3 regions of the Enterobacter sp. ECC-175 genome follow, and region 1 is predicted to be linked to each of the others. Evidence: predicted binding sites of a transcription regulator. Region 1 holds the regulator's gene; each other region holds the start of a gene.
What was found. The regulator PurR, encoded in region 1, represses purine synthesis genes. The targets are predictions, from matches to a motif close to CANGCAAACGTTTGCNTG.
Positions count from the first base shown of each region.

Region 1 (7,885 bases):
TCTTCGGTTTTGTACTTAGCCGCGGTCTCTTTGATCAGCTGCTGCAGTTCGCCACGCTGATACATTTCAATCAGGATGTCGCAGCCGCCAACCAGCTCGCCGTCAACCCACAGCTGCGGGAACGTCGGCCAGTTTGCGTATTTTGGCAGCTCGGCGCGGATATCCGGGTTTTGCAGGATATCAACATAAGCAAAACGCTCGCCACAGGCAGAGAGCGCCTGAACCGCTTGTGCAGAGAAACCGCAGCTTGGCAGCTTCGGAGAACCTTTCATGTACAGGAGAATCGGGTTTTCAGCGATCTGGCGCTGAATTTTTTCAATAGTGGTGCTCATATCTTGCTTCCTTAAACTTCTGTTACGGCAATCGTCTGACATTGTAGCGGTTCAGGCAGACATCGGAAAATAACATTTTAGTCACGTTATATATTTTAACGCGTGCGGCTATAAGTTGCATTGGAAATGTAGCTTAACCCTATTCCCTATAAGGTTTTGCTTAGGGAGTGACCAATAGTGCGACAGAACGGTGAATTTTTTTGCACTTGCTAACGAAACACATTTTTAGATTGAAAAATGCTATTAACTTATCTGCTTTATATAGATTAGAATCGACAGGTTTTGTAAATCACACGCGGGTATTATAGAAAGCCTGCATTTACCAGGGGACTGCCCAGTGGCGCGGATAAATAAAATCTCGATCACGCTCTGTGCTTTACTGTTTACCACTCTTTCTCTCACGCCAGCGGCGAACGCATCTCAGCAGGCGCGGCATTCTGTCGTACAAAAAACGCATCTGGCGAAAAGCACCGAACGTAAGAAAAAAACCAGCAGCAAAACGGCAAAGAAAAAAAACAGCACGCAAACAAAGCAAACCGCATCCAGCAAGACCAGCGTCAAATCCTCCCGAACAGCCCAATCAAGCAAGCTTAAAGCGCAAAAAACCGCCGCCAACCTCACCACGGAAAAATGTACCGTCCGTAAAGGGCGTAAAACAAAATGCGTTAAATCCGCGAAGCTGGCCGACATACACAAGGTTCGCATGCAGAAAGCGCAAAAAACGGCGATGAATAAGCTGATGGGGCAAATCGGCAAACCGTACCGCTGGGGGGGGACCTCTCCGCGCACCGGCTTTGACTGCAGCGGCCTGGTCTATTATGCCTATAAAGATTTGGTGAAGTTCCGCATTCCGCGCACGGCGAATGAAATGTACCACCTGCGCGACGCATCTCCGGTTAACCGCGGCGAACTGGAAAACGGCGATCTGGTCTTCTTCCGCACCCAGGGACGCGGCACGGCTGACCACGTTGGCGTCTACGTCGGCAACGGTAAGTTTATTCAGTCACCGCGCAGCGGGCGCGACATTCAGATTACCTCGCTTAGCGAAGAGTATTGGGTCCGCCACTACGTCGGCGCACGCCGCGTTATGACGCCGAAAACGATCCGCTAAACCCTGCCCTGCCGCTCCGGCGGCAGGGTAAGTTCCTCTTTTGCATACCCTTTCAATTTGCTACTCTATCCCTGTTGTCTGTAAGGCTATTGGCAACGTAAATACAATAAGGAGAGTAGCAATGTCGTTCGAATTACCTGCACTACCATATGCAAAAGACGCCCTGGCCCCGCACATTTCCGCGGAGACCCTGGAATACCACTACGGCAAACACCACCAGACCTACGTCACCAACCTGAATAACCTGATTAAGGGCACCGACTTTGAAGGCAAAACGCTGGAAGAGATCGTGCGCAGCTCAGAAGGCGGTATTTTCAATAACGCCGCGCAGGTATGGAACCACACCTTCTACTGGCACTGCCTGGCACCGAACGCAGGCGGAGAACCGACCGGCGAGCTGGCGAGCGCTATCAATGCGTCATTTGGCAGCTTCGCAGAGTTCAAAGCGAAGTTTACCGATGCCGCAGTGAAAAACTTCGGTTCCGGATGGACCTGGCTGGTAAAAGAGGCGGATGGCAAGCTGGCTATCGTATCGACTTCGAACGCCGGTACGCCGCTGACCACCAGCGCAGCGCCGCTGATGACCGTGGACGTGTGGGAGCACGCGTACTATATCGATTACCGTAACGCCCGTCCGAACTACCTGGAGCACTTCTGGGCGCTGGTAAACTGGGAATTTGTCGCGAAGAACTTCGCCGCATAAGTCACACGCAGAAGGGACCGCCCTTCTGCGTTTTTATTTAATCTACGGCGCAGGCCGTTTCCGGCTGTTTACGACCGGACATCAGCACCAGCAGCAGCCCCAGGGCCGCGATGATAGCGCCCATCACCGGCACAAAGCCGTATCCCAGACCACCTGAAATCACCGCCCCTCCCGCTGCGGCACCTAGCGCATTCCCCAGGTTAAACGCCCCGATATTCACCGAAGACGACAGCCCCGGCGCCTCGTGCGCAACGCGCATCACGCGCATCTGCAGCGGCGGAACGACCGCAAAGGTCGCGGCTCCCCAAACGACCATTGCCACGGCGGCACCCGCCTGGCTTTGCGCAAGCCACGGTATGGCCACCATGATGGCAATCAGCAGAGTTAAAAAACCCTTCAGGGTTCCGCTGACCGAACGGTCGGCAAGCCTGCCGCCGAGATAGTTGCCGATGGAAAAGCCCACGCCGATCAGCACCAGCATAGCCGTGACAAACGCCGGCGTCGCACGGGTGATATCGTGCAGGACGGGGGCAATATAGGTGTAAAGCGTGAACATGGCGCCCGCGCCCAGCACCGTGGTGAGCAGCGCGGAAAGCACCTGCGGGCGCGCTAGTACCGACAGCTCTTTGCGCACCTCTGGCCGCTCGCCCGCACCGCCCTTCGGCAGCGAGAAGAACAGCGCCACCATGGCGACCACGCCCAGTCCGGCCGTCGCTAAGAAGGACATCCGCCAGCCAATCGCCTCACCGAGCCATGTCGCAGCCGGTACGCCGCCAATGTTCGCAATCGTCAGCCCCATAAACATGGTGGCGACCGCGCTGGCCTGCTTGTGCTTAGGCACAACGCTTGCGGCTACAACGGAGCCCAGGCCGAAGAACGCGCCGTGGTTAAGGCTCGTCAGAATACGCGACAGCATCAGCGTGGTGTAATCGGGTGCAATCGCCGACAGCACGTTGCCGAGAGTGAAGATAGCCATCAGGAAAATCAGCGCGTTGCGGCGCCCGCGATGGGAAAGCAGCAGCGTCATCAGCGGAGCCCCGACCATCACGCCGATCGCGTAGGCGCTAATCAGCATCCCCGCCGCCGGGATCGAGACGTCCACGCCCCGGGCGATAACGGGTAAGAGCCCCATCGGGGAGAATTCAGTGGTGCCGATCCCAAACGCGCCAATGGCGAGGGCCAGCAGGGGAAAATTGATTTTCATGCGCTTACTCCGAATGCCGCGTCATAGCACGACACAGAACAAAGAAGTCAAAAGCATGACATCAATCACAAAAAATGAGAAGTTAACAATTTAGCAAAAGATTTTTGCCACAGAAGTAACAATCTAGAGACGAGCAGGAGGGAGAGGACTCTCCCCCCGTCAAAATCAGTGCAGTGCAGCCGTCAGCCCGCCGGCAACAATCAGCGCCAGCACAATAACGGTGGTCATCAGCGAAAACTTAAGATCGGAACTCATCAATTTTTCTCCTTTTAATCCCCACACGGAAAGTGAGCTTGCTCATTTTTGCACAGTTTGCGTCAAAAATCTTCCCGGATTTATAACGATAACCACTTTTGCTCTTCCCCTTTTCCTCAAGATAGGACAAAATTCCACGCTAAATTTATTAGCGTACCGGCCATTGACCCCCTCCTGACGTCCTGTGTCGTTTTCCCGGCGTGTCGCAATTCAACATTGCGTAATAAGGGTGAGAGAAGGCAAACGTTTACCTCCCCATTTTTCAGGATATTAGGATAGGGTCTGGAGTGACATTTAATGGCAACAATTAAAGACGTAGCAAAACGCGCAAACGTTTCCACTACAACCGTATCACATGTTATTAACAAAACCCGCTTCGTGGCGGAAGAGACGCGCAACGCCGTCTGGGCCGCGATCAAAGAACTGCACTACTCACCGAGTGCGGTTGCGCGCAGCCTGAAGGTTAATCACACCAAGTCTATCGGCCTGTTGGCGACCAGCAGCGAAGCGGCCTACTTTGCCGAAATTATTGAAGCCGTTGAGAAAAACTGCTTCCAGAAAGGCTATACCCTGATTCTGGGCAACGCGTGGAACAACATTGAAAAACAGCGCGCCTATCTGTCGATGATGGCGCAAAAGCGCGTAGATGGCCTGCTGGTCATGTGCTCCGAGTACCCGGAGTCCGTTCTCTCCATGCTGGAAGAGTATCGCCATATTCCGATGGTGGTCATGGACTGGGGCGAAGCGCGTGCCGATTTCACCGACTCGGTTATCGATAACGCCTTTGAAGGCGGCTATATGGCAGGGCGCTATTTGATCGAGCGCGGCCACCGCGATATCGGCGTCATCCCGGGCCCGCTGGAGCGCAACACCGGCGCGGGACGCCTGGCCGGGTTCATGAAAGCCATGGAAGAAGCGCTGATTAACGTGCCGGAAAACTGGATAGTTCAGGGCGACTTTGAGCCGGAATCCGGCTACCGCGCGATGCAGCAGATCGTCTCCCAGCAGCACCGTCCTACCGCCGTCTTCTGCGGCGGCGACATCATGGCGATGGGCGCGCTCTGTGCGGCAGACGAGCTCGGCCTGCGCGTGCCGCAGGACATTTCGGTGATCGGGTATGACAACGTGCGCAACGCGCGCTTCTTCACCCCGGCGCTGACGACCATTCACCAGCCGAAAGACTCGCTGGGCGAAACGGCGTTTAACATGCTGATGGACAGGATCGTCAGCAAGCGCGAAGAGTCGCAGTCCATTGAGGTTCACCCTCGCCTGATTGAGCGCCGCTCCGTTGCGGACGGTCCTTTCCGCGACTACCGCCGTTAATTCTCTTCGGGGCCAGCTACGCTGGCTCCCTCAGCCACTCCCTGTTCAGCGTTTCGCTATCTCCCAGATACTCCAGCAGCCAGGCCATGGCGGGCGAGACGTCATTTTGCTGCCAGGTCAGGCAGCACGCCGCGTCAGGAAAGGGATTTTCCAGCGCCAGGGCAACCCACTCTCCGGCGTCAATTCGCGGACGCGCAAAGTGGACGGGCACCATGCCCACGCACAGCCCCGCGCTCAGGCAGGTTGCTGAAGAGTCCCAGTCGGGCGCCACCACGCGCCGCTGGTTGTCCAGCAGCCAGGTAATACGCTTGGGCAGCGATCGCGACGTATCTTCCAGCACCAGCGACGGCCAGTTGCGCAACGCGTCATCGCTCAGCGGTCCTTCCATCGCCGCCAGCGGATGATGGCGCGCGACCACGCAGATCCAGCTCAGCATGCCCATGTCCCGAAAGGCGTAGCGCCCGCCCACGGGGATTGCCTGGGTCGCGCCGATAGCCATCTCTACCCTGCCGTCCGCCAGCGCGTCCCATACGCCGTTGAACACCTCCTGCGATACCCTAAGCTCGACGTCCGAGAAGTGACGGTAGAAATCGACGATCATCTGCCGCGTGCGCTCCGGCCTGACGATGTTATCTACGGCGATGGAGAGATGCCCGCGCCAGCCGTTGGCAATCTGCTGGCACTGTTCGCGGGTGATCTGCATTTTTTTGATAACAGAACGCCCTTCTTTCAAAAACCACGCCCCAGCTGGCGTCAGTTCCACATCCCGATGCCGTCGCTCAAAGAGCGGAACGGCGAGCCACTCCTCCAGCTGCCGAACCGTATAGCTTATCGCCGAGGGGACGCGATGCAGCTCCTGTGCGGCACCGCTAAAGCTGCCGTTGCGCGCAACGGCATCAATCACTTCAAGAGAATAATCTGACCACATTTTCTGCCTGCAAAATTTTTGATTGCAACAGCCAAATATTAGCGTTTCACAAGCTGCTTTGCACTCCCTACACTCTTCGCCACCGTATACCTGCCTCCTTGAGGAGAAAAAAGAGTGCAACCCAGGAAAGGATTTTTAGTCTGGCTCGGCGGCCTGAGCGTGCTGGGCTTTTTAGCGACCGACATGTATTTGCCCGCGTTTGCCGCCATGCAGGAAGATCTGCAAACGCCTGCTGCCGCCATCAGCGCGAGCCTGAGCCTGTTCCTGGCAGGCTTTGCCTTCGCACAGCTGCTGTGGGGGCCCCTCTCCGACCGCTTTGGCCGCAAGCCGGTTCTGCTGCTCGGCCTGGCCATTTTCGCCGTCGGCTGTTTGGGCATGCTGTGGGTGCGCGATGCCGCCTGGCTGCTGGTGCTTCGCTTCATTCAGGCGGTGGGCGTTTGCGCCGCGGCGGTGACCTGGCAGGCGCTGGTGACCGATTACTATCCAGCGTCGCGCACGAACCGAATTTTTGCCACCATCATGCCGCTGGTTGGCCTTTCGCCTGCCCTGGCCCCGCTGCTGGGCAGCTGGATCCTGGCGCATTTTGACTGGCAGGCGATTTTTGCCACGCTGTTTGCGATTACGCTGGTACTGATGCTGCCCGCCTTCGCGCTTAAGCCCGCGCATAAAAAAATAGAGCACGCTGACGCGAAGCCGATCACCTTCATCTCCCTGCTGAAGGCCAAAGCTTACCGCGGCAACGTACTGATCTACGCCGCCTGCTCCGCAAGCTTCTTTGCCTGGCTGACCGGCTCGCCGTTTATTCTGCACGATATGGGCTATAGCCCAGCGGCGATTGGCCTAAGCTATGTCCCACAGACCATCGCTTTCCTGGTCGGCGGCTACGGCTGTCGCGCCGCGCTGCAAAAATGGGAAGGCCAGCAGATGCTGCCGTGGCTGCTGGTGCTGTACGCCCTTAGCGTCGTTGGAACCTGGGCAGTAGGCTTTATCCCCGGGGCGGGGCTGGCAGAAATTTTGATTCCGTTCTGCGTTATGGCGGTCGCTAACGGCGCCATTTACCCTATCGTGGTGGCCCAGGCATTGCGCCCGTTCCCTCATGCTACGGGTCGCGCAGCCGCATTGCAAAACACCCTGCAGCTGGGCCTGTGCTTCCTGGCAAGCCTCGTGGTCTCCGCGCTGATTGCTACGCCGCTGCTGACCACCACCAGCGTGATGCTGGCAACGGTTCTTCTGGCTGGCGTGGGCTACCGGATGCAATCTTCAGCGCAAACCGTTCAGGATGAGCGCAGCGAAGCTGAGCGTTCGCATGCCTAGTCGCGGCCGTAATTATGTTAAGCATCAGTGATTAGGTTGCTAAGAATTTTATATTGAATCAGCCATTTTTGAGGCCTATACTAAATTTGGTTCAATAAACACGATAAATATTAAGCGTTAACGGGAGCCGGAGTGCTCCCGTTTTACCATGGAAGGCTTTTCGGCAAGGGCTATCTCCCTTCCTCTGTTCTACGTCGGATACTAGCCTCGCGGGATTAACCGTGAGATTTCTCACAAACCATAAAAAGCGTCTACGCTGTTTGAAGGTTCTGATCACAGCAAGGTGATGGAGAAGCTATGAGTTCATCGTGTATAGAAGAAGTCAGCGTTCCGGACGATAACTGGTCCCGGATCGTCAGTGAACTGTTGGGTCGAGCCGGCATTACGATTAACGGACCGTCTCCTGCGGACCCACAGGTCAAACATCCCGATTTTTTTAAACGCGTGCTGCAGGAAGGGTCTCTTGGCCTGGGCGAAAGCTATATGGACGGCTGGTGGGAGTGCGAGCGCCTGGACGTGTTCTTCACCAGCGTGCTGCGCGCGGGGCTGGAAAAACAGCTTCCGCATCATCTCAAAGACACGCTGCGCATCGCATCTGCGCGCTTGTTCAACCTGCAAAGCAAGAAGCGCGCGTGGATCGTTGGCAAAGAGCATTACGATCTCGGCAACGATCTGTTTAGCCGCATGCTGGACCCGCTGATGCAATACTCCTGCG
Region 1 is NZ_CP143776.1:2,514,640-2,522,524, reverse strand. It holds gene grxD (monothiol glutaredoxin 4) at 1-332, opposite strand, end outside; gene V1599_RS11955 (C40 family peptidase) at 670-1,443, shown strand; gene sodB (superoxide dismutase [Fe]) at 1,565-2,146, shown strand; gene V1599_RS11945 (MFS transporter) at 2,184-3,350, opposite strand; gene V1599_RS11940 (YnhF family membrane protein) at 3,516-3,605, opposite strand; gene purR (HTH-type transcriptional repressor PurR) at 3,903-4,928, shown strand; gene punR (DNA-binding transcriptional activator PunR) at 4,945-5,856, opposite strand; gene punC (purine nucleoside transporter PunC) at 5,971-7,170, shown strand; gene cfa (cyclopropane fatty acyl phospholipid synthase) at 7,468-7,885, shown strand, end outside.

Region 2 (7,885 bases), 2.2 Mb from region 1:
CTCAACAGGTGCAGGAGACGCTCAGCGGCGTCTGGCAACGCCACACCTTCGATTATTTATTGAACAATGCCGGAACGGGTTTATACGCGCCGTTTGCCGACACCACGGAAGCCCAGTTTGACGACGCGATGAACGTCCATTTCAAAGGGCCGTTCTTCCTGACGCAGCGCCTGCTGCCGTTAATGGAGGACGGCGGGCGTATTCTGAACGTCTCCAGCGGCCTGGCGCGCTTCACCCAGCCGGGGTCAGGCGCCTATGCCGCAATGAAAGGGGCAATGGAAGTGCTCACTCGCTATCAGGCGAAGGAGCTGGGCGCGCGCGGGATCAGCGTGAATATTATTGCCCCAGGGGCAATTGAAACCGACTTTGGCGGCGGACGCGTGCGCGATAACGCGCAGATCAACCATCATTTAGCCTCACAAACGGCGCTGGGGCGCGTTGGCCTGCCGGACGACATTGGCGACGCGGTTGCGGCCCTTCTCAGCGACAGGCTGGGCTGGATGAACGCACAACGTATTGAAGTTTCAGGCGGGATGTTCCTGTAAGCCGCGTTCTTAAGGGGAGGGAGCCCTTTAAGGAAAACCTTAAGAGAGTTATGTCAAAATCCTGGTAGTTATAAAAATCAATGACTGATTTGTAACGTCAACCTTCATTGAGTTTTTTCTCATATAAAGCCTCTGTAGAATCCCCCCGCTATTCATTGAGATTGTACTATTTACGATGGTATTTGCGGTCAGATTGCGCGGAGCCATCTGAAGGGGAAAAACAATGCGAGTAATCATGTTTGACAGGCAGTCAATATTTATTCATGGAGCGATAAACAGTCTGCGGACGTTAATTCCGGAAATAAATATTACGGGAGCCCGTCAGGCAGATGAATTTTTATCACAGCTATCGGCATCACCCACCGCTATCGCGTTGATTGACGGGAATATTCTTCAGGATGAAAATACCACGCTGCTGGAAGATCTTCAGCTTCGATTTCCCAGATTGCGCGTGGCGATCGTGTTAGCCAAAAAAGACCCTCGATACGTTGAAAAAATTCTGCAGCGAAACGTCATGGCCGTTATTCCACGCAACGCGGCGCCGGAGATGTTTTCTACCATGCTGCATTCTATTGCGAGAGGGATGGTTTGCCTTCCGGGCGAGTGGCTGCACGATCTTAATGCGCCGCAGCAGGATTTGTCGCAGCTCAGCGAGCGCCAGTATGAGGTGCTTAAACGACTGGCAGCCGGCGAGTCAAACAAGGAGATTGGTCGTTCACTGAACATCAGTGCGGGAACGGTAAAAGCACATCTGGAAACCCTGTTCCGGCGGCTGGAGGTCAAAAACAGAACCCAGGCCGCAATGCTCTATACCCGCATGATGGCCTGAACCACCGTGGTTTTAAGTACAGAGATATCATCAAGACTATAAAGTAGTGAAATAAGCGTATCGTGCTGCTGCTGTGTCAATGGCTGGTTAATATTTTCACGCAGCAGCGCTTCCCATATTTGCAGATCGTTTTGGAGCATTATTTCTGCTTCCACAGGCGTAATCAGGCCACTGAATTTTTCCCACGGGCGAATAACGTGACCATATCCTATTACCCATAAGCCTTTCTCATCCTTGTATTTCTCCAGTGAAAGGCCCTGCTGCTGTTTTAATAGCTCAATGGCAGAAGAAGATATCTTAAGCGTATGATCGTTCATATTCATTTCCTCTCTAGGGCGTAAGAGTAGAGGAAATAGGCCCGGAGGCCTATAGGCCAAATGGCCATGATTCAGCTGTTTCTCAATCAATATTCTTTTTTTAATAATCCAAAGAGCCAGTCATTATGCCAGCGCCCTGCAAGGAAATAATTTTCCCGCAGCTCGCCTTCGAGACGGAATCCCACTTTTTCCAGCACGTTTCTGGAGGCAATATTGCCCACCGTCACTGTCGCCGTGAGGCGGCGAACGCCGCCTTCGGCAAACGCAAAATCGCAGAGCGCCCGCAGAGATTCATAGCCGTATCCCTTTCCCTGCGCGAACGGCGCAAAAAGAAAGCCCACCTCGGCGCAATCTTCCTCCCGGTGAATATAGCCCGTCACCCCTAGCGGCGTGCCATTTTGCGCGTCGCGCACCGTAAGGCAGAGCCAATGGGTGCTGCCGGGGCGCCACGGCTGCAGGCGAGCGTCAAACGCGTCGCGAATGTCCGCAACGGAGCGGTCCTGCGCAACATAACGCATTACCTCCGCGTTTTGTTGTAACGCCAGAAAGAAGGGCCAGTCGGCGGCCTGTAGAGGCGAGCAGCGTAAGCGCGCGGTGGTTAAAGCTGGCATGCGGTTTCTCCTGAAAGACCTGCCAATGATTATAGGGTTTGTCACTTTTTTTCAACAAAAACTCAGGTATGGTTTAACGTCGTATTAATAAAAAGAAAAACGGCCAGGACCTGGCTCATTTTGGTGCCTTCGTTGCCTCTCAAGGAAAACAATGACTCTGAGTTCATCACACCGCATCCGCGAACAGTTTGAACACTGCCTGACGGTTATTCGCCACGCGTCAGTAGAGATCCTTCTCCTGCTCAACGTGCATGTTGCCGAAGGTAAAGATCCGCGCTGGTTCCTGGAGCAGCTGGATAACGCCCGCTTAGGGCTGGGCGGCTGGGGTGCGGTGGCAAAGCAGCTCAACCTCAACGACGCGGAGATGTCGGCATTTACGCTGCAGCTTCGCCTCCTGCAGCAGCGCGTTCCCCAGTATGAGAGCGGTCAGGACGTGAGCGAGAACCAGCTTATCGCGGCAATGCGTTTTGTCACCTCGCTGGAGCATCTGCGCCTTCAGCAGCCCCTTCTGACCTACAGCACCGAGCTGGCCCCCGGAGACGAAATTCAGCAGCAGCAGGCGCGCAAGCAGGTACGGGCGATTGAGCTGATGATTAAGGGCCTGATACAGCAGGCGTGGCCCGATCCGGTGCGGCTGAATAACCACCTCAAAACGCTGTTTAACGCCGACCGCGTGCGCCGCTGGCTTAAGCTTGGTGAGATCAACGATATCCTGAGCGGCATGATGTTCAGCGAGCTGGCGCAAATGGTGGTCGATAAAAAAGAGTACAGCCGTTACTACGCCTCGCTGTTCAGCGACCCGATGATGCTGACGCTGCTGGTCGACCCGCGCAAAACGCTGCAAACCTTTCTGGACGACATCCGCCAAATCCGCAACGGCATCACCGTTCAGCAGCCGCTAAGTTCGGCGCAAATTCAGCTGCTGGACACCTATTACTCGCAAATTACCCGGCCCGTGCAGCGCGCATTTGAAGAGGGACGGACGCGCATCAACCCGGCGGGGCTGATGGCCGTCGACGCCAGCGAGCTGCACGCGTTCTGGGAGCACGCGCAGAAAAGGGATCGCGTCACCGGAAGCGATCTGTTTGAGGTGCGCGACACCATTGAAAAGCCGACGCAGCGCGCGCCGCGCACGCCGGAACAGCGCGAGCAGCTGATCTCCGGGGCGCTGTGGGGGGCCGTCGGCGTGATGGTTATCGCCATCGTGGTCGGCGGGTTCATCGTCGTCACCAGCGGTAAGCCGCAGCAGGCCGTGGCGAGCGCGGCAGAACCCGCGCAAGCGCCGCAGGAGATGCGGGAAACGCCCTCCTCACGCGAAACGCTGACCCGCCAGGGCGTGACCTGGGACGAAAACAATTTCCGCTCGGCCATTAACCGCAACGATACGCGCGTCGCGCTGCTCTTCCTGCAGGGTGGAATGGACTGGAAGGTGTCGTGGACGGAAGAGGCTATGGCAGCGGGCCATGACGACGTGCTGGAGCTGATGCTGCGCTACCGGCAGCAGATGGTGGAAAAGAAGCCGTGCCGCCGCTTTATCAATACGCTTAGCCACGCCATGGCAAACGGCGAATCGCTGACGTCGGTCCGCAAACAGTACCTGAAGGCATTTTGCACCGTTCCCGCCGTCGTGAAGCGCCAGCAGCACGACGCGGAGATGGCGAAACGTCGCGCGCTGGCGCAGCCGGACGCGACGACTAAAAAATGGCAGGCAATACAGAGCGCGATTTACGACGTGATTCGCTAGCCCGCCGGGCTCGGCGCTACTGCCCCTTGCGAATCAAATACCGGTACGGCAGCGCGTCGGTCGCCTGGGCCACCAGCTCGTGCTCCATAAAGGTACAAAAGCCGGGAATATCGCGGGTAGTGGCCGGGTCGTCGGCAACGATCAGCAGCGTTTCGCCTGCCTGCATATTGCGTACAGTTTTGCGCACCATCATGACCGGCTCCGGGCAGCGGAGGCCCTGAGCGTCAAGGGTATGATCTGGAGTGGAGAATACGTCGGTCATTTTCTTCTCGTTGGTGTAAAAACGGCTGTAGTTTACGCCCCGCGACTCTCAATGCAAACAGGTTAACGATTGCGTGAAAATCAACCATTGCAAATGACCGTCAAAGCAGTATCATGCGGCGGCTTTATTGGGTTCCCTCACCCCAAATTTTAATCAAAAAGGTACAATATGAGCTCCTTTACACACCCTCAACGCGTCAAGGCGTTGTTCTGGCTTTCGCTTTTTCATCTGCTGGTGATCACCTCCAGCAACTATCTGGTGCAGTTGCCGATCTCCATTTTTGGTTTTCACACCACCTGGGGCGCATTTAGCTTTCCGTTTATTTTCCTCGCCACCGATTTAACCGTGCGGATTTTTGGCGCACCGCTGGCACGCCGTATTATTTTCGCGGTGATGATGCCCGCGCTGTTCGTCTCGTACGTGATTTCATCGCTGTTTTACATGGGCAGCTGGCAAGGTTTGGAAGCACTTACTAACTTCAACCTGTTCGTGGCGCGCATCGCGGCGGCAAGCTTTATGGCCTACGCCCTGGGGCAGATCCTCGACGTTCACGTCTTTAACCGCCTGCGGCAAAACCACCGCTGGTGGATGGCGCCGACCGCCTCGACGCTGTTTGGCAACGTGAGCGATACGCTGGCGTTTTTCTTCATCGCCTTCTGGCGCAGCCCGGACGCGTTTATGGCCGAGCACTGGATGGAAATCGCGCTGGTGGACTACTGCTTCAAGGTGCTTATCAGCATCGTGTTCTTCCTGCCGATGTACGGGGTACTATTGAATATGCTGATGAAAAGGCTGGCAGATAAATCTGAAATCACCGCATTGCAGGCAGGTTAAGGGTTCGCTTTATCAGTTGTGATAAGATGGATGAATGAGCCGCTATGGCCGTTTATCGAAAGGAAGAAGTCAATGCGCAATCTGGTTAAATATGTCGGGATTGGCCTGCTGGTTGTTGGCCTTGCAGCCTGTGATAACAGCGACACCAAAACGCCTGCTCAGGGCGCGTCCGCTGAAAGCAATGCCACGGGGCAGCCGGTCAGCCTGATGGATGGCAAACTCAGTTTCTCTCTGCCGGCGGATATGACCGATCAGAGCGGCAAGCTGGGCACCCAGGCGAACAACATGCACGTCTATTCTGACGCTACCGGGCAGAAAGCGGTGATTGTGATCGTCGGCGACGACACCAGCGAAGATCTGGGCGTGCTCGCTAAGCGTCTGGAAGAGCAGCAGCGCGGCCGTGACCCGCAGCTGCAGGTTGTCACCAATAAATCCATCGAGCTGAAAGGCCACACGCTGCAGCAGCTCGACAGCATTATCTCGGCGAAAGGCCAGACGGCCTACTCTTCCGTGGTGCTCGGCAAGATTGATAATAAGCTGCTGACCCTGCAGATTACCCTGCCAGCGGACGATCAGCAGAAAGCGCAAACCGCCGCGGAAAACATCATTAACACCATCGCGATTCAGTAATTTTCACGATGATGACGTGGCCTCCCGGGCGTGCTCGGGGGGCCATTTTTTTAGCCGCCACGCCAGCAGAAGCGCCACCGCCACCAGGCCCGCCGCGGCAAGATAAATCACCGGCACGCCCGCCCAGGCCATCACCAGCCCCGCCAGCGGCCCGGTGATCCCCAGCGACATATCCATAAACACCGTATAGGTTGCCAGCGCCGCGCCCTGATTTTGCGGCGGCACCGCCTTCACCGCCACAACGCCCAGCGCCGGGAACACCAGCGAGAACCCCGCCCCCGCCAGGAAAACGCCGACTTTCGCCATCCACGGTGCGGTGGCGACGCCGGTCAGGAGCAGGCCAACAATCTCCACGGCGAAGCAGATCATCGCCACGTTCAGGCCGCCCAGGCGGTTTATCCCGTTCGGGAAAAGTAAGCGAGCACCCACAAACGCGCAGCTAAAGAGCGTTAACGCAAAGGCCGCGCCGTCCCAGCCTTTGGCATCGTAAAACAGCGTGATAAACGTTGCGATGGTGCCAAAGCCGGCGGAAGCCAGCGCCAGCGCCATCCCGTACAGCCAGACGCGCCCCAGCACGGCGCGAAACGGCAGCGGCTTGCCCTTGCTGGCCTTGACCTTCGGGCGCGGCAGCGCGAAGGCAATCGCCAGCAGCGCGATGACCATAATCGTGACGGCTAGCCCGTAAAGGCCGCCGTAGGCATAACACACCACGCCGAGCGGCGCGCCGATGGCCATCGCGCCGTAGGTCACAATGCCGTTCCACGAGATCACCCTGCCGATGTGGGGCGCCCCCACAACGCCGACGCCCCACAGCGTGGATCCTGTTCCCGCCAGGCTCTGGCCGATGCCTAAAATCACGCGGCCCAGGCACAGCAGCGCCAGGCTCAACAGCGGCCAGTGGCTGGTGGAGGCGGCCAGCAGGTAGCTCAGCCCGCTCAGGAAGCAGCCGCACAGTCCTATCACGACAACGCTTTTCGGCCCGAACCGATCCGCATAGCGCCCCGCATGCGGGCGGCTCAGGAGCGTGGCAAAATACTGCAGGCTAATTACCAGCCCGGCCCAGAAGGCGTTAAAGCCCATTACGTCGTGAACATACCCCGGCAGCACGGCCAGCGGCAGGCCGATCGTCAGGTAGCTGGCGAAGTTGAAGATAACAACGGAGACAATGCGCAGATTGAGGCGAAATCCGCTCAGCGCCGGTTCGGCGGCAGGTTCGGGCATGACGTTTCTCTGATTTTTGCAACGGTGTTTCACTATTACCACGATGCCCGGTGAAAATCAGCCTCGACTTTCAGATAAGCGCCCCAGACGAAGCGAATCCCGCACACTACACTTAACGAGCCCACGAAAAAGGAAAACCTATGACACCTACCCAGCCCGATAAAGCGGGTTTGCACATTTTATTGAAGCTTGCCTGCCTGGTGGTGATCCTTGCAGGGATTCACTCAGCGGCCGATATTATTGTTCAACTTCTGCTGGCCCTCTTCTTTGCCATTGTTCTTAATCCGCTGGTGACGTGGTTCTTGCGTCGCGGCGTGAGCCGCCCGGTGGCTATCACCATCGTGGTCATCGTCATGCTCATCGTGCTGACGGCCCTGTTCGGCGTGCTGGCGGCGTCGCTCAGCGAATTCTCCACCATGCTGCCGCAGTACAACAAAGCGCTGACCCGCAAGCTGGTTGACCTGCAGGAGATGATACCGTTCCTCAATCTGCATATCTCCCCGGAGCGCATGCTGCGCAGGATGGACTCGGAAAAGCTGATGACCTACGCCACCACCCTGATGACCGGGCTTTCCGGCGCGATGGCAAGCATCCTGCTGCTGGTGATGACGGTGGTGTTTATGCTCTTTGAGGTCCGCCACGTTCCCTACAAGCTGCGCTTTGCGCTCAATAACCCGCAGATCCACATTGCCGGCCTGCACCGCGCGCTGAAAGGCGTAACCAAATATCTGGCGCTAAAAACGCTGCTCAGCCTCTGGACGGGCGTGCTCGTCTGGCTGGGGCTTGAGCTGATGGACATTCAGTTTGCCCTGATGTGGGGCGTACTGGCGTTTCTGCTGAACTACGTTCCCAATATCGGGGCGGTGCTTTCCGCCGTGCCGCCCATGATCCA
Region 2 is NZ_CP143776.1:302,894-310,778, forward strand. It holds gene V1599_RS01530 (SDR family NAD(P)-dependent oxidoreductase) at 1-545, shown strand, start outside; gene V1599_RS01535 (response regulator transcription factor) at 769-1,374, shown strand; gene V1599_RS01540 (lysozyme) at 1,353-1,691, opposite strand; gene V1599_RS01545 (GNAT family N-acetyltransferase) at 1,778-2,302, opposite strand; gene V1599_RS01550 (STY4199 family HEPN domain-containing protein) at 2,454-4,046, shown strand; gene tusA (sulfurtransferase TusA) at 4,063-4,308, opposite strand; gene V1599_RS01560 (7-cyano-7-deazaguanine/7-aminomethyl-7-deazaguanine transporter) at 4,477-5,142, shown strand; gene V1599_RS01565 (DcrB family lipoprotein) at 5,215-5,772, shown strand; gene V1599_RS01570 (MFS transporter) at 5,776-6,993, opposite strand; gene V1599_RS01575 (AI-2E family transporter) at 7,134-7,885, shown strand, end outside.
Region 2: a site for PurR is predicted at 4,367-4,384, ahead of tusA (sulfurtransferase TusA). Genes of this name have one in related genera too.

Region 3 (7,885 bases), 330 kb from region 1:
CAACGATGGCGACAAAACCTACGCGCGTCTGGGCTTCAAAGGTGAAACTCAGATCAACGACCAGCTGACCGGTTACGGCCAGTGGGAATATAACTTCCAGGGTAACAACTCTGAAGGCAGCGACGCGCAGACCGGTAACAAAACCCGTCTGGCCTATGCTGGTCTGAAATTTGGTGACGCAGGCTCCTTCGACTACGGTCGTAACTACGGCCTGGTATACGACGTAATCGGTATTACCGATATGCTGCCTGAGTTCGGTGGCGACACTGGCGCGAGCGATGACTTCTTCGCTGGCCGTACCGGTGGCCTGGCAACTTACCGCAACAACAACTTCTTCGGCCTGGTTGATGGTCTGAACTTCGGCGTTCAGTACTTGGGCAAAAACGAACGTGACGACGCTGTTCGCTCTAACGGCGACGGTTGGGCAACGTCTATGAGCTACGAGTTTGACGGCTTCTCCGTACTGGGTGCTTATGGCGCTGCTGACCGTACCAACGCACAGCAGAACCTGGCATGGGGTAAAGGCGACAAAGCTGAGCAGTGGGCAACCGGTCTGAAATATGACGCGAACAACATCTACCTGGCAGCGCTGTACGGTGAAATGCGCAACGCAGCACGTCTGAGCAGCCGCGGCTTCGCTAACAAAACTCAGGACTTCTCCGTTGTTGCACAGTACCAGTTCGACTTCGGCCTGCGTCCGTCCATCGCTTACTACAAATCCAAAGCGAAAGACGTAGAGGGTATTGGTGACGAAGATTACATCAACTACATCGATGTTGGCGCAACCTACTACTTCAACAAAAACATGTCCACCTACGTTGACTACATGATCAACCAGCTGAAAAGCGACAACAAGCTGGGCATGAGCAGCGACGACATCGTGGCTCTGGGTATTGTTTACCAGTTCTAATCAGTACACCACGCTGTTATATGCATAAGAGACAGGGCTTCGGCCCTGTTTTTTTATGGCTGTCAGAAAATAATAGCGACTTTTGAAAAGCCGCACGCTTTTCATCGCAAACGGTTGGCATTTTGTAAATCTCCCGTTAACCTGATAGCGGATTTCACTTCTGTCATCACAATGGAACTTCGTCATGTTTGAGAACATTACCGCCGCTCCTGCCGACCCTATTCTGGGCCTGGCCGATCTGTTTCGTGCCGACGACCGCCCTGGCAAAATCAACCTGGGTATTGGTGTGTATAAAGATGAAACCGGCAAAACACCGGTTCTGACCAGCGTTAAAAAAGCAGAGCAGTATCTGCTGGAAAACGAAACCACCAAGAACTACCTCGGTATTGATGGTATTCCGGAATTCGGTCGCTGCACGCAGGAGCTGCTGTTCGGTAAAGGCAGCACCATTGTGAGCGACAAACGCGCTCGCACTGCGCAAACCCCAGGCGGTACCGGCGCGCTGCGCGTGGCGGCGGATTTCCTGGCGAAAAACACCTCCGTTAAGCGCGTCTGGGTAAGCAACCCAAGCTGGCCTAACCACAAGAGCGTCTTTAACTCTGCGGGTCTGGAAGTGCGCGAGTACGCCTATTACGACGCGGCAAACCACTCCCTGGACTTTGACGGCCTGCTGGCAAGCCTGAACGACGCGCAGGCGGGTGACGTAGTGCTGTTCCACGGCTGCTGCCATAACCCAACGGGTATCGATCCGACGCTGGAGCAGTGGGAGCATCTGGCGAAGCTGTCCGTCGAAAAAGGCTGGCTGCCGCTGTTCGACTTCGCCTATCAGGGCTTTGCCCGCGGTCTGGAAGAAGATGCGGAAGGCTTACGCGCGTTCGCTGCCGTTCACCAGGAGCTGATTGTCGCGAGCTCCTACTCCAAGAACTTTGGCCTGTACAACGAGCGCGTGGGCGCCTGCACGCTGGTTGCCGCCGATGAGCAAACCGTTGACCGCGCGTTCAGCCAGATGAAATCCGCGATCCGCGCCAACTACTCCAACCCACCGGCACACGGTGCGTCCGTGGTGGCGACCATTTTGAGCAACGACGCCCTGCGCGCTATATGGGAACAAGAGCTGAACGACATGCGCCAGCGCATCCAGCGCATGCGCCTGCTGTTTGTGAGCACGCTGGCCGAGAAAGGCGCCGACCGCGACTTCAGCTTTATCATCAAGCAGAACGGCATGTTCTCCTTCAGCGGCCTGACCAAAGAGCAGGTTCTGCGCCTGCGTGAGGAGTTTGGCGTTTACGCCGTGGCCTCTGGCCGCGTGAACGTGGCGGGCATGACGCCGGACAACATGGCGCCGCTGTGCGAAGCCATCGTCGCCGTGCTGTAATCATTCAGCGCCCATAAAAAAGCCTGCTTAGCGCAGGCTTTTTTTATTCGGTTACCAGACTGGCATTTCATCCTGAAGGAACGGATTATGCAGCCGCTCGTATCCGAGCGTTGATAGCGGTCCGTGACCCGGAATAAACGTTACGTCATCGCCAAGCGGCAACAGCTTCTGCTTAATCGACTGAATCAGCTGACCGTGATCGCCACGCGGGAAATCGCTGCGCCCTACGCCGCCTTTGAAAATCACATCGCCGGAAATCAGCAGACGCGACTGGTCATCAAAGAAAACGATATGGCCCGGCGTATGTCCAGGACAATGCAGCACCTGTAAAGCCACATTCCCTACGCTTATGCGATCGCCTTCGTTCAGCCAGCGATCGGGCGTTAACGGCTGACACTCATCCAGACCAAACATACGGCTTTGGGCAGGCAGTCCCTGCAGCCAGAACTCATCTTCTTTTTCCGGGCCAATCACGGGGATACCGTAATGTTGAGCCAGTTCAGCCGCAGCGCCCACATGATCAAGATGACCATGGGTGAGCAAAATCTGCATCAGCGTCACGCCGCTTGCTGCGACTTCCTGCTTGATTTTCTCAGCGTCACCGCCGGGATCGACAAGCGCGGCCAGTTTGGTTTGCTCGCACCAGATTAATGAACAGTTCTGGGAGAACGCGGTAACCGGAATAATACGATAGTTCATACTGCTCCTGTGTTTCGTTATTACCAGTGCCGAACCGGCCCGGTATCAATATGCACAAAGTTGCTGCTGGGGTAATATCCTACACCACCTGCGCGCATAGATAACGCAGCTTTGCGAATATTGGCTAACGAAACGCCTTCAATATGAAAGTCCATCGCCTGCCCTTTCGTGTGGTAGCTTTTTTTCGCTACGCCACGGCTATGGGCGCGCAGCTCGTTATTGGTATCAAGAGAGCGATAGCCGGAAATAAGCTGCACGGGCCTGCGGGTTCCAAGCATACCCTGTAGGCGGAACAGCTGATCGAAAAGTCCAGGGTCGATGGCTTTAACTTTATTCGCGCGGAAATCACGGAAAAAATGGTTAAGTCGAGCTAATTCATCCTGAATATAGCCTCTGCCATCGAAAAACTCCGCTTTAAGCGTTTCACCTGTATGCAGGTTATTTAGCGTTAATATGCGCGGTCGAGGTGTCGAGAGGGTGGCAAATGCTGGCGTCGGCAGGATGGCAGCAGCGCCCAGCGCAGCACCACCTAACGCCAGCAGTTTGCGGCGATTAGCGTCAAATTTGTCCATGATAATCAGGTCTACAGGTCAAAAGTTATCGTAAGTATGCATAGCGCACGATGGGCACCATAACTGGCTTAAACCTGTACGTCAAGGTGCCCAACCCCAGTAAACATGCGGCTTACAGCCAGATCGCCTAATGCTTACCATAACTTACGACAATCGTTTTCCCCGAACTACTTCATTTACCTGATTAATTGTTCCGCTTTTGGCAAAATTTGTGCGCCAGATCGCGCGGTGAGATCATAATTGTAAATATCTGTACGATATTGGGTGCGACCATCTTCTCCGACGAAGGCCGTCAGGTAATAAAGATTAACAGGAATATTTTGGCGAATATTCACGTAGCGCGTATTTCCTTCCTTAAGCGCATCGGAAATCCGCGCGTCGTTCCAGCCCGCATCCTGTAACAGCATATTTGCCAGCTCTGAGGCCTTATTCACGCGAACGCAGCCTGAGCTGAGCGCGCGAGTGTCCTTCTGGAACAGATTGTGGTTTGGCGTATCGTGAAGATAAATAGCGTCCGAGCTCGGCATATTGAATTTGTAACGCCCAAGCGAGTTGTGCGCGCCGGGTGCCTGCTGGAAGCGGAACGGCAGGTTAGATGCGGTGATCGTCGACCAGTCCACCATGTAAGGGTCAATGGCCTCTTTGCTGTTCCAGCCGCGCATCACCGTGTAGTTATGCCGTTCAAGGTATCCCGGGTCACTCCACAGCTTAGGCAGAATATCCTTACGCGCCAGCGTCGGCGGTACGTTCCACGGCGGGTTGACCACCACGTTATTCAACGCGCTGCTCATCATCGGCGTTTTGCGATCGGGACGACCGACAATCACGCGCGAGGCCAGGACTTCGCTCCCGTTCTGATAGTAAACCAGCGAGTACGCCGGGATATTTACCATAATGCCGGTCGACAAGGTGCCGGGCAGCAGCCGCAGACGCTGGATGTTCAGCGCCAGCACGCCGGCCCGCTGAGCAGGCGAAACGTTGAGCCAGTCGCGGGTGGACTGACCGATGACGCCGTCAGCGCCCAGCCCCTGCAGGGCCTGGAACTGCTTGACCGCAGCCACCAGCTCGCGATCGTATGCCGCCGGTTTATTACTCACGGCGCCTTTTCGTTCCTTCACCGGCGCCGAAGGGCTAACCACCGCGCTTTCTGGCTCGTCGCCGGGAAGCGCAATTTTGGGCCCCCCGTTCAAAATGCCGGAGCGCGCGAGGATTTCACGCAATGCAGGCACATCGCTGCTCCACTGCCCCGGACGCAGGGTGGCGGTAGCGCGCAGCTGCGGCCACGGACGAGAATCCGCCACCAGGTCCAGCAGGGACTGATGCATAGTGGCATATTGAGGGTGTGCGGGTGCCAGGCTCGCAATAAAGCGCGGCAGCTCGCCGTTATCGAGCGAAAGCTGCCACTGATTAATTACCGACAGCGCCGGCGTGGCAAGCTTGTAGGGCTTATCGCTATAGAGCCAGCGACCGCCGTTGACCGGGATGCCCGCAACGAACTGCAGATAACCCATCATGGCGTCGGACAGCACGACGTCGCGCGCCTGGCCGGTCACAGCCGAATCGGTCAATAGCTCAACCCAAGTGGTAAATTGCGGCTGGAAGCCCGCAATCGCCACTTCTGCCAGCTGCTGTTGAAACGCCCTGACCGCATCGCGATCTTCCCACATGGGCTTCATGTCGCGCGCCGCATACAAGAGCGTTAGCTGATTGATGTACGCAGGCGTGTAGCCGGAAGGCAGCCCTGTCATGAGCTGCTGGCGAAGTGATTCCGTATCAATACCTTCAGGCAGCGGCCTGATGCCGGCCATGATGGCCGTCGCCGGAGATTGCTCCAGCGGCTGCGACAGCGATGTCGGCTGCGCGCCCACGGTTGCGGAGCTGTCCGTCGGTACCATTTCAGGCTCGTCGGCCCGAGCACTTAACAGTGGAGCAAACATCACCGTCAGGCATAAACTCAGCGCGGACAGCTGATGACCACGATTTTTCTTTAGCAACATCCCTTGCCCCCTGTTTTTACGACATGCCCATCATTCTGGGGCTTTTCTTCATTATAGAAAGGCTTAAACGCTGTTGCCTTACCTTATGTAAAGAAGTTTAAAGATAACGCAGCCGGGTGTATAGGATAAGTGAAAAAAAAGCGGCGCTGATGCGCCGCTTGATGTCATGAACCGCGTTAAGACGCGTCGGCCGTACCCGGCAAGGATTCCGGCGGCTGCGGCGCAAAGCCCCGCAGACCGACAACGTGCACGTGCTCGGTATTCTGGAACACCTTACGCACCAGCTTGTACGTCGTGCCTTTTTCCGGACTGATGTTTTCCGGCGCCGCGATGATGAGCTGCATGTCGAGACGATCGCAAAGCTCAAACAGCGTAGCAATGGAGCGAGCATCCAGACGCGCCGCTTCATCAAGGAACAGCAGACGGCACGGAGAAATATCTTTTCCGCGCAGGCGGCGAGATTCGTCTTCCCAGCTCTGCACCACCATCACCAGAATCGACATCCCCGTACCGATAGCCTCACCCGTAGAGAGCGCGCCGGATTCCGCGCGCAGCCAGCCGTCAGAGCCACGGTTAACCTCAACTTCCATCTCCAGGTAGTTACGGTAATCCAGCAGCTCTTCTCCGATAGTTTGCGGCGTGCGCTGGCCCATATCGATCTGCGGGTTCAGGCGCTGGTACAGCTTCGCCAGCGCTTCAGAGAAGGTCAGACGGTTGCTGTTGAACAGATCCTGATGCTGCTCGTGCTGTTCTGAGAGTACGTCCAGCAGCGTAGCGTGCGCTTCACGTACGTTCACGTTAAGACGCACGCTGTTCACCTGACCAAACGACACGCTCTGCAGGCCCTGGTTCAGCTGACGGATGCGGTTCTGCTCGCGCTGAATGGTTTTGCGAATAATGTTCGCCACGCTGCGGGAGCTGATTGCCAGCTTTTGCTCGCGCGAGGTCAGCTCTTCCGTCAGGCGGCCCAGCTCGATTTCCATCTGCTCAATGGCTTCAACCGGATCGTCGGTGCGGATGATGTCCTGACGAATACGCTCGCGCAGGTGCTGATACACCGCCACGAAGAACTGAATCTTACGCTCCGGGCGTTTTGGATCTTCAGACATGCGCAGCACGTCGCGCAGGTGCTCGTTATCCGCCACCGCCAGGCGCAGCGCACCCAGCGCCTTATCCGACATGGAGCGCAGCTCGTCGCCGGAAAGATAGGCCAGCTCGCGACGGTGCAGACGACGCTCAACGCCGTTGTCTTTCACCATTCGCATCACAGCGCACCAGCCCGCTTTCGCGCTAACGACCTGCTCGCGCATTTCGTGATAGTCACGCTCCAGCTTGCGCAGCCGGCGGGTCAGGTTGTCCATTTCCGCTTCGCAGAAGGTGAGCGCTTTTTCCAGCTGGTTGCGGCGCGCGCGGTTGTTGCTGAGCTGAGCGTGCAGCTCGTCGCGACGAATACGCGCCCGCTCTTCCGCCCCGCTGTCGGCGCGCACGCCGATGTCCTGCAGCTCTTTATGCAGATCGTTTAACAGCTCCTTCTTGGTATCAAAGGAGCTTTTCAGCGAGGCCATGACCTGGCTGTACTGGCTCAGCTGCGCGGCGTGCGTACGCATGGCTTCACGAGCGCGCGTACGCTCCGCTTCGGCCTGCTCCAGACGCTGGCGCAGTTTCTCATTCAGATCGCTATTGCCGCTCAGCATTTCCGCCGAGTCAGAGTAGCCAAAGTGGGCGCGGCGCTGCACGACTTCGGTCAGGGCAAACGCCTGCTGACGCGCCTCGCGCTGCACCTGCTGTGACCAGGCGTAATCTTCTTTCAGTTGCTCATACTGCTCGGGGTCGCTTTGCAGAACGGAGACAACCGGCTCCAGCTTCGCCAGCTGGTTACCGTGCTGCTGCACGAAGCGCGCGGCTTCCTGCGCTTCGTCCAGACGTTCCTGGATTTCGTCCACGCGATCGGCCAGCGTATCATCCGCCAGCAGATTCAGGCGCGGCAGAATGCGGTTCAGCGCGGCAACGCCCTCTTTCGCCTGTTCGAACTGCACGCGGTTTTGCTGGTTATCATTTTCATGATTCGCAATCGCGCGCTCCAGCTCGCCGCGGCGGGTGTTGAGCTTGCGGATTTCCGCTTCCGGGTCGGCTTCAAACGCAACCGACAGGTGGCTGCCGATGAAGCGGCTGAAGGCCTGGTGAAGACGCTGCGTTTTCTGCACGTCAAACGACAGGGTCGCAAAACGTTCGGACAGGGTTTCGCGCTCGGCGTGAAGGCTTTCGATACGGCTTTCGCGCGCCGCGCGGCCAAACAGCGGAAGCTCCGGGAAGCGGGAATAACGCCACTGGC
Region 3 is NZ_CP143776.1:2,182,051-2,189,935, reverse strand. It holds gene ompF (porin OmpF) at 1-910, shown strand, start outside; gene V1599_RS10265 (amino acid aminotransferase) at 1,095-2,285, shown strand; gene V1599_RS10260 (MBL fold metallo-hydrolase) at 2,337-2,984, opposite strand; gene V1599_RS10255 (YcbK family protein) at 3,005-3,556, opposite strand; gene ldtD (L,D-transpeptidase) at 3,733-5,553, opposite strand; gene mukB (chromosome partition protein MukB) at 5,730-7,885, opposite strand, start outside.
Region 3: a site for PurR is predicted at 1,014-1,031, ahead of V1599_RS10265 (amino acid aminotransferase). Genes of this name have one in related genera too.